DNA from 2 places in the Caballeronia sp. GAWG1-1 genome. Region 1 is predicted to be linked to the other one. Evidence: predicted binding sites of a transcription regulator. Region 1 holds the regulator's gene; the other holds the start of a gene.

What was found. The regulator LexA, encoded in region 1, represses DNA repair genes until DNA is damaged. The targets are predictions, from matches to a motif close to ACTGTATNNNNATACAGT.
Region 2: imuA (translesion DNA synthesis-associated protein ImuA) is a predicted target of LexA. The motif match lies at 2,897-2,914, and genes of this name have one in related genera.

The regions. Positions count from the first base shown of each region.
Region 1 is NZ_JALQDB010000011.1:137,498-143,530, reverse strand. Features, by position in the region: gene cysT (sulfate ABC transporter permease subunit CysT) at 1-631, opposite strand, end outside; gene NCT03_RS07125 (sulfate ABC transporter substrate-binding protein) at 771-1,805, opposite strand; gene lexA (transcriptional repressor LexA) at 2,075-2,752, shown strand; gene NCT03_RS07115 (hypothetical protein) at 2,913-3,239, shown strand; gene NCT03_RS07110 (DUF2939 domain-containing protein) at 3,398-4,015, shown strand; gene NCT03_RS07105 (universal stress protein) at 4,175-4,684, opposite strand; gene nodI (nodulation factor ABC transporter ATP-binding protein NodI) at 4,989-5,939, shown strand; gene NCT03_RS07095 (ABC transporter permease) at 6,025-6,033, shown strand, end outside.
Region 2 is NZ_JALQDB010000046.1:10,558-16,590, reverse strand. Features, by position in the region: gene ligD (non-homologous end-joining DNA ligase LigD) at 1-92, shown strand, start outside; gene NCT03_RS30720 (YjzC family protein) at 89-334, opposite strand; gene NCT03_RS30715 (hypothetical protein) at 483-821, opposite strand; gene NCT03_RS30710 (SOS response-associated peptidase family protein) at 1,099-2,058, opposite strand; gene NCT03_RS30705 (hypothetical protein) at 2,108-2,464, opposite strand; gene imuA (translesion DNA synthesis-associated protein ImuA) at 2,935-3,648, shown strand; gene NCT03_RS30695 (Y-family DNA polymerase) at 3,572-5,035, shown strand; gene NCT03_RS30690 (error-prone DNA polymerase) at 5,050-6,033, shown strand, end outside.

The DNA.
Region 1 (6,033 bases):
GCGCGCGCGCGAACGCAAGCGCGAAACCGGTCAGAAGCGCGGGAAAGAGCGCCGGCAACACGACGCGGCGAAACGTCAGCCAGCGCGTGGCGCCGAGACATGCGGCGGCTTCTTCCTGCTCGCGCTCGAAGTCTTCGAGCACCGGCTGCACCGTGCGCACGACGAACGGCAAGCCGATGAACGTCAGCGCCACGAGCACGCCGAGCGGCGTGAACGCCACCTTGATGCCGAGCGGCGCGAGATACTGCCCGATCCAGCCGTTGCTCGCGTACACGGCGGCAAGCGAAATGCCGGCAACGGAGGTCGGCAGCGCAAACGGCAGATCGACGATGGCATCGACGACACGCTTGAACGGGAACGTGTAGCGCACGAGCACCCATGCGACCAGGAAGCCGAAGATCGCGTTGATGACCGCCCCGCCGAGCGCCGCCGTGAAAGTGAGCCGATACGACGCCAGCACACGCGGCCCGGTGACGGCGCGAACGAACTGCGCCCAGTCGAGCGTCGCGGTCTTGGCGAAGGTCGCCGCAAGCGGAATCAGCACCACGAGGCTCAGGTAAGCCACCGTGATGCCGATCGTCAGCCCGAAGCCGGGTAACGCACTCGGCTTTCGGAAAGTGAACGTTGTCATCTTTGCTTCATCCTTGATCGTCCTGCCTTCGGCGCCCGGGGGACAAGCGCACTGTTTTTTTGTCTCGTCATGCGCGGCCGTCTTTGCGGCCGCTTTCATTGCGACTCGAGCGCCTCGCGGCGCCCGGTCTCTTGCCTGCTTACTGCGGCTGATAGATCGAATCGAACACGCCGCCGTCCGCGAAGTGCGTCTTTTGCGCTTTGGTCCAGCCACCGAAGGTGTCGTCGATGGTGTAGAGCTTGAGCTTGGGGAACTGCTTGGTCAGCTCGGCGGGCACCTTGTCCGAACGCGGACGATAGAAATTGCGCGCCGCGATCTGCTGGCCTTCGTCGCTGTACAGATACTTCAGATACGCTTCGGCCAGCTTGCGCGTGCCGTGCTTGTCGACGACCTTGTCCACCACCGCCACCGGCGGCTCGGCCAGAATGCTCACCGAAGGAACCACGATCTGGAACTTCTCCGGACCGAATTCCTTGAGCGACAGGAACGCCTCGTTTTCCCATGCGATCAGCACGTCGCCCTGACCGCGCTGCACGAAGCTGGTGGTCGCGCCGCGTGCGCCGGAATCGAGCACGCCTGCGTTCTTGTAGAGCTTGGTCACGAACTCCTTCGCGGTCTCTTCGTTGCCGCCGGGCTTGTGTTGCGCATACGCCCACGCCGCCAAATAGTTCCAGCGCGCGCCGCCCGAGGTCTTCGGGTTCGGCGTGACGATCGACACGCCCGGCTTGGTGAGATCGTCCCAGTCCTTGATGCCCTTCGGGTTGCCCTTGCGCACCAGAAACACAATGGTCGACGTGTACGGCGATGCATTGTCCGGCAGACGCTTCTGCCAGTCCGTGCCGACGATGCCCTTGGAGGCGAGTGCGTCGATGTCGTAAGCAAGCGCAAGCGTCACGACGTCTGCCTGAAGCCCGTCTAGAACCGCGCGCGCTTGGCCACCAGAACCGCCGTGAGATTGCTTGAAAGTGACCGTTTCGCCGGTGTCCGCCTTCCACTTCTTCGCAAAGGCCTGGTTGAAGTCCTGATACAACTCGCGCGTCGGATCGTACGAGACGTTCAGAAACGACGTGTCCGCGTGCGCGGTGGCCGAGATTCCGAAACTCGCCGCCGTGATCGCCAGCGCGGCAAAGAGTTGTTTCGCGCCGCCCTTCAATCCAGCCCTGATGCTATGCATTCCCCGTTCTCCGTCTTATCGAATTGACGGAATCAGTCTAAAGGCGAGCTTATATGATTAGAAATAATTGTTTCTCACTTTTTTAGATGCAAAAGTGCTAAAGCGGGTTATTTCGTGGTTTGAGAGGCAAGTAGAGACGGTTCGAGCGCGCTGCAGCCTTGTCAGCAAAGGATCTAGCGACGAACTTCAAGTAAAGCTTGAAAAGCGCTAAATACTGTATAAAAATACAGTCATCTGTCCATCCATACAGTGCGCCGAGGCTCCAGCAAGTGACCAAACCCTCAAAACTTACCGCGCGACAGCAGCAAGTGTTCGAGCTCATCCAGCGAGCCATCGACCGCACGGGCTTTCCGCCCACGCGTGCCGAAATTGCTGCCGAGCTTGGCTTCAGCTCCGCGAACTCCGCCGAGGAACATCTGCGGGCACTGGCGCGCAAGGGCGTGATCGAACTCGCGGCGGGTTCGTCGCGTGGCATCCGCCTGCTGGGAGGCTCCGCACGCATCGACCGTTCGGACGACCTTCCGCATCAGTTCACCTTGCCGCATCAGAGCATCATGCAGTTGTCGCTTCCGCTGGTCGGGCGCGTTGCGGCAGGCAGTCCCATCCTTGCGCAGGAGCATATTTCGCAACACTACGCGTGCGACCCTGCGTTCTTTTCGGGCAAGCCCGACTATCTGCTGAAGGTGCGCGGCTTGTCCATGCGCGACGCGGGCATTCTCGACGGCGACCTGCTTGCCGTACAGAAGCGCAATGAAGCGAAAGACGGGCAGATCGTGGTCGCGCGTATTGGCGACGACGTCACGGTGAAACGCTGGAAGCGCCGGCCAGATGGCGTGGAATTGGTCGCGGAGAATCCCGACTACGAAAACATCTTCGTGCGCTCCGGCAGCGGCGACTTCGCGCTGGAAGGAATCGCGGTCGGGCTCATCCGCTCCGGCGAGTTCTAACGCACGACTCAAGCGCGCGGCGCGTCAACATCGCCGCCCGCTTCGCCTCCTCGCCCTCGCGCGACGCGGCACGTTTCGAAAATTACAAGCATGACGGCCACCGCTCGCGGCGTGCCGCGGTGCGTCCTATCGTCTGTCGTCCGCCGTCTGGAGAGTCATCATGGAACGTTTCGCCCGTTTGCTGCCCTTTCGTCAGTTTGGCCGTCTGCGTCATTTGCGCTCGCTGATCTCATGCGCCGTGGCGCGACCTGAAGCGGCGCCCGATCTCTTCGACGAGATGCCCGCGTTGCCGTCGCGTCAACCCGCCTTCGCCCGTGTGTCGCTCAATAGCGCGGTGCATGCGGAATCGGAACAGCGCGCGCCGGTGCGGGTGTATCGCAGTGAGTCGCGGGTAATCATGGTCGGCAATATCGGCGAGGTGTCGCGCATGATCGACCGGTGTATCGACGAGGAACGCGCCGGCGTTAGCAGCGGCATTCTGGCCTGAGGGCGGTCGAGCGTTTGTCGAGTGAATCTGAGTTATGTGCAATGCAGGCAGTCCGCAATCTATCGGCTGCAAGGAATGAAGCTCGGGATATATCCGGCGTGAACATGGTCAATCGTTCTTTCATGTCACCCATGTCACGCCGGGGGTCGTTCCTTCGCATGTCCCGCACTACGCGTTATCTCGTCGTCACGCTCGTCATTCTCTTCATCGTTGCAGGGTTAAGCCTTGTCTATGCGTCGCCCTATATCGCACTGAAGCGCGTCAAGCACGCGGCCGATGCGCGCGATGCACAGACCGTCAACGAATACGTCGACTTCCCCGCACTGCGTGAAAGTCTCAAAGAGCAAGTCGGCGCACTGCTGACGCGGCGCGTCGATATCCAGAAGAGCGGCAATCCGCTCGCGATCATCGGTGCAATGATCGGCGCGGCGCTCGTAGGGCCGCTGGTGGATTCCTACGCTACGCCCGAAGGCGTCGCCGCGATTTTGAATGGCATTCCGCCGCGGGGAGATCCAGGCGAGCATCCACCCGCCGTCGTGCCACCGGTTCGAGACGGTCAGGCGGCGGCGAGTTCACCGCCGTCGGAAGCGGCATCGGGCATGGTTGCGACTCAAGAACCGCCGCGTCAACCACCGCAGACCACGGCCGGATATCGCAGCTTCGATACGTTCGTGGTGACCTACCAGCACGGTGCGGGCGATGCGCGGTACTCAGCGATCTTTCATCGGTACGGGTTGATAACGTGGAAGCTGGTCGCGGTTGATTTGAACGGGTGAGTTCGTTGTTGGACAACCATTAAAGTGCCGGTAAGCGCTTCATGGATTTCTTGCGGCGTTAAGCGTGCGCTGCCGTCATTCAAGGCTACGGCAACTGGCGCTGATAGCGCAAAACAGCACTGGCCCGACGCAGGCCAGCCTCATCGCGCAAACCTATCCTCAAACACTTACTTCGGCCCGGTCCGGCTTCGCCGCATAAGCCGCCTCATCTTCCGCTTCGGCCGACTCACCTGCCTGACAAACCGCAACCAATATGCTGCATGACACGCGATCGAGCAGCGGTGTGTTGCCCGCGCCCATCCACCAGCGCGCGAGACCGCTGCGGCATCGATGGCCGACCACGACCAGATCGACCTTGAGACTTTCCGCCAGCGTGGCGATTTCATCGATCGGATGCCCGAATGCAAAATGGCCCTGCGCCTGCAAGCCGCGTTCGCGCAGCCACTCCACGCCTTCTTGCAGGATGTCGCGTGCGGCATCCTCGAACCGTCCGCATGCCATGTCGGTCAGAAGACCGGCGCTTTGCGCAATGCTCGAACGCATATCCACCACCGCCAGCACGTGCGTCTCCGCGTTCAAGGCAAGCGCGAGATTCGCGCCCTGACGCAACGCCTTGCGGCCCTCTCTGGAGCCGTCGTAGCACAACAGGATTTTTCGATAGCCTGACATCATGATCTCCCTGCCGCGTAGCCGATGGTGTCGGCAAATCGAGTGCGGCGCATCTTCATCATGGTAGGTCGCCTCATGCGTGGCAACGATGGAAAACGCTTACACGGCAACAAGCGCTAGCGCACACCGTGCCAGAGGCGTGCGAGCCTTGCCGGACAAGCTTGCGGCGCCATTTGCCAAAACAACAGGAAGACGCGATGCACGCTTCGATCACAGGAACGATGCATGCGCTTGCATGCAAAGCGCCGCGCTGGTGCATTGGATTACACTAGCCGGCTGAGTTTTCTCCTCGCAGGACCGCCGCATGACCGACATAAATCACCGAACTGGCGCGAACTCGAACGCGGCGCCAGCGATCGAATTCAGCGAAGTCAGAAAACATTACGGCGAGCGAAGTGTCGTCGATGGCTTGTCGTTCGACGTTCAGCCCGGCGAGTGTTTCGGCCTGCTCGGCCCGAACGGCGCGGGCAAGACGACGACGCTCAAGATGCTGCTCGGCATTACATCGCCCGACAGCGGCACGATCCGTCTCGTCGGCGAACCCGTGCCAGCGCGCGCACGCTTCGCGCGGCAACGCGTGGGCGTCGTGCCGCAATTCGACAACCTCGATCCCGACTTCACCGTGCGCGAAAACCTGCTCGTCTTCGGCCGCTATTTCGGCTTGACAGGTGCGCGCATGGAAGCCATCGTGCCTTCGTTGCTCGAATTCGCGCGCCTCGAAAGCAAGGCCCAAGCGCGCGTCGGCGAACTGTCGGGCGGCATGCGGCGGCGGTTGACGCTGGCGCGCGCCCTCGTCAACGATCCCGACGTGCTCGTGATGGACGAACCCACCACCGGTCTCGATCCGCAAGCGCGCCATCTGATCTGGGAACGCCTGCGCTCGTTGCTTTCGCGCGGTAAAACCATTCTGCTCACGACGCACTTCATGGAAGAGGCCGAACGCCTGTGCGACCGGCTTTGCGTGATCGAGGAAGGCCGCAAGCTCGCGGAAGGAAGGCCGCGCGAGTTGATCGAATCGGTGATCGGTTCGGACGTCATCGAAATCTACGGACCCGATCCGCAGGCGCTGGCCGCCGAACTGGAACCGTTCGTCGCGCGCACGGAAATCAGCGGCGAAACGCTTTTCTGCTATGTCGACGACCCGCAGCCCGTGCATGCGCGCGTGAAGGGCCGGACGGACGTGCGCTATCTGCATCGTCCGGCGAATCTCGAAGATGTTTTTCTGCGCCTGACCGGGCGCGAGATGGTGGACTAATCAAGCGATGGACACTTTCGATCGATCGGGCGCAAGCATCGAGAAAACACGCGTGCGAGCCAAACACGCCGATACGCTCTCGCCCATGAGCAAC
Region 2 (6,033 bases), on a different contig from region 1:
ACCACGACCCGTGGGACGGCTACTGGCGCACGCGGCAAGGCATACGCTGCAATGCGCCGGGCCGTCGACATGAAGTAGTCGTGAAGGCTTAAGTCCGCGATTGCGAAACCGATTCTGTACCCGATCCCGTACCCTTGAGTGCCTCATGCTGATGAGCGTGGGTCGCGCCATACTTCAATTCGAAATGTGCGCCCTTGCCGCTTCGCGTCGGCGGAAAGTGTTCACCTTTTACACAGGTGACCTCGAACGTGTCCTTTCCATCATCGTGAACGACCGAGTAGATACCCGACACCTTCACGATCTGTCCAGGTTTATAAGCTGTATCGCCCGCCATCATGTCCTCCTGGTTGACGTGGATGATGACCGAGTAAAGCAACCGCTGTGCCCCGCGTTCGTACGGCGCGCGCACCGCGCGACGTACGTCATCGACCTTGAAGTTCGTCAGATTGCATTCCCTGTCAATGTTTCTAGCTTGTTTGAGGCTAGCCGATCACTTCAGTTTCGGGTTCATCGGGTCCATTGCGGTCATCGGGTTCACCTTTACGAGGCGGTGGTTTGAGTCCCGCAAGTACACGCTGTCGCAGGGCCTGCTCGTTCAGCAGCAAGCGAATCTTTTCAAGGGCGACCAGTTGCCCCAAATTTTCTTCAACCCACACCTTGTGCAGACAGTCGAAGTAACCGCCGATCTGCTGCATGGCTTCCCGCGCCTGCGCGATCTCGAGCAACATGCGCTCGACGTCCGCGTTGCCGCGATACTTGCGCCAGAACGTTCGGCCTTCTCTGATGCCGACAGGCTCGAAGCGAGGGAGCTTGCGAGCCATCTAGAGCGGCGACCTGGAGCACTTCAGGTCCGCTGTGCAAGCATCGCCCGCGTGCAATTCGCAAATCACGCCTTCAGTGTGAGCGATGCTCGCGACTGCAAACTGCAAAGCCAGCAAGCGCTTCGATCGCGTTCTTCGGTGTTTCTCTAGTTTGTCCACGCGTCCTCCCAGGATGTCTATCGCTACATGCTAGTCAGGACCGGGACGATCAGCGTCTTGTCGAATAAATCGCTGCGTATTAGCGGCGTCGGCTTGGAGCTGCGCAGCGCACGCCCGCCTAAGCAGCGAGCCGGTGTTCGTAATAGGGCCGGTCGCGATCGTCGAGGATCGCATAGAGCGCGGCCAAATTGGAGGCGTCTGGATTCAACCATGCCTCGACGTTGTCGGGCTTGATTGGGACGATACAGCGGTCGTGGCCAGCGGCCTGCACTTCCGGCGGCGGTTCGTCTGTGATGGCCGCGAAGGAGAGCAGGTCCGGCTCCCCCGGTGCGCTCCATTTCGACCACAGGCAAGCGACATACATCAGCTGCCCGTTGTTCGGGCGAAACTCGAGGACCACATTTTCGTCCCGTTGATGAGTCTCCAGCAGCGTCCCTTCCATCTTTGCCTTGCTGACGTTCTCGTAGAAAACATCAACCAGCATGAGTCCATGCGTGTGACCGAAGCACGGCTTCCAGAATCCTTCGAGATTGTCGCGCCGTGCATTGTAAGTGCCGGGGTACTTCACGTCGTAGTTGGCCGGTTTGCCTGCGATTCGGCACTGGTAGCGCATCGGCTTGATGACGTACTCGCCGTTCTCGATCACTAGGACCGGTGCGAACGTGCCCGGGAAAATCCGTGCGTCGCGCGGCCTAAACTCGGTTCGGTTCAGGTCCTCCAGGCGTCGCAACGAGGCTTCGATCTTGTCAGTCGCGATCCGCTTGCTTTTGGTAGCGGCTTTAGTGATTTTCGTTTGCAGCATGCGTTCAGCATCTGCAAGACGCGTGCGCTGCCTGAAAAGCTCCTGCTCGATCTTTGAGGTCTGCTCGACATTGAACCGATCGATGAATTCTTTGATCTGGCGTTCGTCGTCGCTTTGTGATTCGCGAAATGCGTCCTCCATCGCCTTCGGAATCTTGGCCTTGCTGCCTTCGGCGCGCTCCCAGAACAAGCGCGCAAATTCACGAATGTCCATCTGCGCGTCGAACATCTTGACGTATTTCCGGTAGTCCGCCTGAATTTGGGCCGAGTAGCACACTGTTGTCTCCCTGGGTATTGACCTTAAGTCCGATCGTGAAAAGGGGTCGCTAGCTCGCCGTGCCGGTGGCGTCACGGCACAGCCGCATCATCTTCTGCACCACCGTGCTTGCGTGATTCAGGCCCATGTCATCTGTGAACAGTGTCTGCACGTCCGACTGGCGCACGGCAATGCCCGCCCCCTTCAGATCGCGCCGCGCGATCTGAAGGGCCAGTTGGCCTATGCGGATGCGCGCGAGCCAGTCCATCGTGACGAGATTGCGCTTAAGCCAGATGCGGCAGCTCTCCACCACGTGATCGACGCGCCATTCACGCGTCAAAGCGTAAGACGCGGCTACGGTCGCCACCAGAAAGCAGAGCAAATCTGCACGTGCGCCAGTCAGTTCGTCGATATCAGGTTTCATCATGTTGATCCTGCTTTTCCTCCGTATTTCACCATGGTACCGATCGGCCGACTTCGGTTGTAGATGCGGACGCGCTGCGGGCTTTCAACGGCGGGCTACCGTAGTAGGCTGCAGCGCGATCCCGTGCCAATGCATGAGCCGTCGCCCCTCGGCAGTAATGGCGATCGCGCACGCTGCCGTCGACTTCCCAGCGATTGAAATCATCAAGAGGTTTCGTTCGAACCACACACCCTCTCTCCTGCGCAAAAACGTCGGCTGGCCGCTTTTTACGCGCGAAACGCTTCGTCCATGGTCACGGCGTCGAATGCGCGACGTAGCCTGGTCACGCTTCGGCGATCTCCGAGATGGAGTGTCTGGGCTAAGCTTATTGATCAGCTTTTTTCGGTTCCAGCTAAAAGGCGCAATTCACTGCTTCATTTTCTGCGCTAAGATACCACTGTACATTCATACAGTGTTTTTGAACTTCCTTTGCCATGACCGCTCTGCCCAAGCACATTGAAGCGATCCATCCTGCGATCTGGCGTGGGTCGCAACTCGCGCGGGCCTACGGCAAGACGATCGACACCGGCTACGCGGCCCTGTCGGCGGAATTACCCGGCGGGGGCTGGCCCATTGGCTCCTTAGTCGAGTTGCTCATCCAGCAGCCGGGAATCGGTGAAATGCGCTTGCTTAATCCCGCGCTGATTGCCGCGAGCCAACGACCGGTCGCGCTGCTGCAAGCCCCGCATGTGCCGAACAGCCTCGCCTTTGCCTACTTGGGTGTGCCGCTGAACAAGCTCACGATGCTGCGCGCGCCAAAGACTGCGGATGCGCTCTGGTGCGCCGAGCGCGTACTGAACGCACGAAGTTGTGGCGCCCTGCTCTTCTGGCAGCAGCACATTCGATCTGAGGCGTTGCGGCGATTGCATCTGGCGGCACAAGCAACCGAAACGCTCCTGATTCTGGTTCGACCGCTCGCCGCCGCCCAGGATTCGTCACCCGCGACGTTACGACTGGGGGTGCGGCCCGCCGACGGCGGCATCTTTGTCGACATCATCAAGCGACGAGGACCCACCCGAACCGAGTCACTCTCCATCCACCTTCAACCGTCTCCGATCCTGCTCAGCCCCCATGGCCGTATTCGTCGCCATCTTCCTACCCCGGCTCTCGCTGGAGGTATTCCGTCCGAGGTGGTCGCCTCCGACTGAACCCGGATGTGTGGTGCTGGAACGCGACAAGGTCATTGTGCTGGACCAGGCAGCACAAGACGCGGGGGTGAGAGTGGGGATGAAACGAGGAGGTGTCACGACACTCGCGGCCGATGCGCTGATGGTTGACCGCGACCCGACGCGTGAACACGATGTACAGCGTGAAGTCGCCTTTGCCTTGCTTCGCTTCTCGCCGCAGGTCGCCATGCGCGAGGAAGAAACCCTCATTGTCGATGTCACCGCCAGTCTTCGGCTTTTCGGCGGCATTCGACAGGTGTGCCGGCAGATCAACGAGACGGTCAGGACGATCGGCGTCACCGCCCGCATGAGCGTGGCGCCGACCGGCCAGGGCGCGTGGCTGCTCGCCAAGCGCGGGCGCAGACGCGTACTCAAGATGAGTTCGCTCGAACGCCACCTTGGCGTGCTGCCTTTCGTGGTGGTGCCGGAGATTCGGTCGTTCAGCGACTGGTTCAATGGTCTCGGTTGCCGAGTGCTCGACGATATTCGACGCCTGCCGCGTGCAGGGCTTAAAAAGAGGTGTGGCGTGGACTTATTGGAGTCGCTTGACCGCGCCTATGGCCTGTCGCCTGAACTCTACGAGTGGCTTGAGTTGCCACCCGCTTTCAGCGCGCGCACCGAACTGCCCGATCGGGTCGAGCATGCCGAGGCCGTTCTCTTTTCCGCGCGACGTCTGATCGTCCAACTGTGCGGCTGGCTGAGCGCACAGCAACTCGCGCTCACGCAGGCCACGATCACGCTGGAACACGAGCGCGGTCGCCAGGCCATTGAGCCCACGCAGATCGACATTGCGCTTGCCGAACCCACCTGGCACGAGGAACACCTGGTCCGCCTGCTTAGAGAGCGACTTGGACGGATCGAGCTCGAAGCGGCCGTCATCGCCGTGCGGCTGACGGCATCCCGAGTCCAGCCGGCCGAGCCGCCGAGCGATTCGCTGTTTCCCCACCCGGGCGGTTCGACGGAAGATCACAACCGGCTGCTCGAATTGCTGGTGGCGCGCTTGGGGCCTGAGAATGTCTTGCGGCCTGCGCCCACCTCAGACCACCGGCCTGAACACGCCAATCAGTGGATACCGGTCCAGCACACCGTCCAAGTGTGTCCGCCCCCGGCCGAACTTCCGCGCCCCACCTGGCTACTCAACGAGCCGGTGCGGCTCATGATCAAAAACCACCGACCGTTCTACGGCTCGCCGCTCAAACTCGTTTCCGCTGGCGAGCGCATTGAAGCGGGCTGGCACGACGGCGAACTCGTGACGCGCGACTACTACGTCGCGGAAGCCACCGACAAGAGCTGTTACTGGATCTACCGCGAGCGACCGAGCATGAAGACTGAGGAAGTCCGCTGGTTTCTTCACGGACTGTTCGGATAGCCGGTGTTGACGCCGTGAATCTGTTTTCGTCGACCCTACCCGACTACGCGGAGCTATTCGCGTTCACGAACTTTTCGTTTCTGCACGGCGCATCGCACGGCGAAGAGTTGGTGTTGCGCGCGTCGCAACTGGGATACGCAGGCCTTGCGATTACCGACGAGTGTTCGCTCGCCGGCGTGGTGCGCGCGCATGTGCAGGCAAAGGAAGACAAGCTGCCTCTCGTCATCGGCTCGTATTTTCGGCTCGTGCATGCCGACAAAAGCCCCGCGTTCGGCCTCATTCTCCTCGCGCAGAATCGCAACGGCTACGGCAACCTGTCCGAGCTGATCACGCTCGGCCGCATGCGGGCGGCAAAGGGAAATTATCTGCTCACGCCGCACGATCTCTCCAAACCTGAAAAAGAACACGCTCATTTGCGTGGCATGCCAGACTGCCTGGCTATCCTCGTGCCGGATTTTCCGGCGAAGGAAGAAGCGCTCTCGGCACAAGTCGAGTGGCTCAACAATACCTTTCCGGCCCGCGCGTGGGTCGGGTTGATCTTGCACCAGCGTGCGATGGATGACATCCATCGTGGCAGCGTCGAGTACGTCGCCGACCGACATCGCGTCCCAGTTGTCGCGTTAGGTAATGTCGTGATGCATGTGCGCTCGCGCAAGCCCTTGCAAGACACGATGACCGCAATCCGTATCGGCAAGCCCGTGGCCGAATGCGGCTACGATCTCGCACCGAACGCGGAGCAGCACCTGCGTTCACGGCTACGTCTGTCGAATCTGTATCCGGCTCACGCGCTCGCCCAAACGCTCAACATCCTTGAGCGTTGCACATTCTCGCTGGATGAGTTGCGCTACGAGTATCCGGATGAACTGGTGCCGGAAGGATTCACGCATGAGGCGTATCTGCGACAGGAAACCTACATTGGCGCGCACAAGCGCTTTCCGGCCGGCATTCCGCATGAGGTTCAGCAACAAATCGAACATGAACTGCAGCTCGTTCGCGAG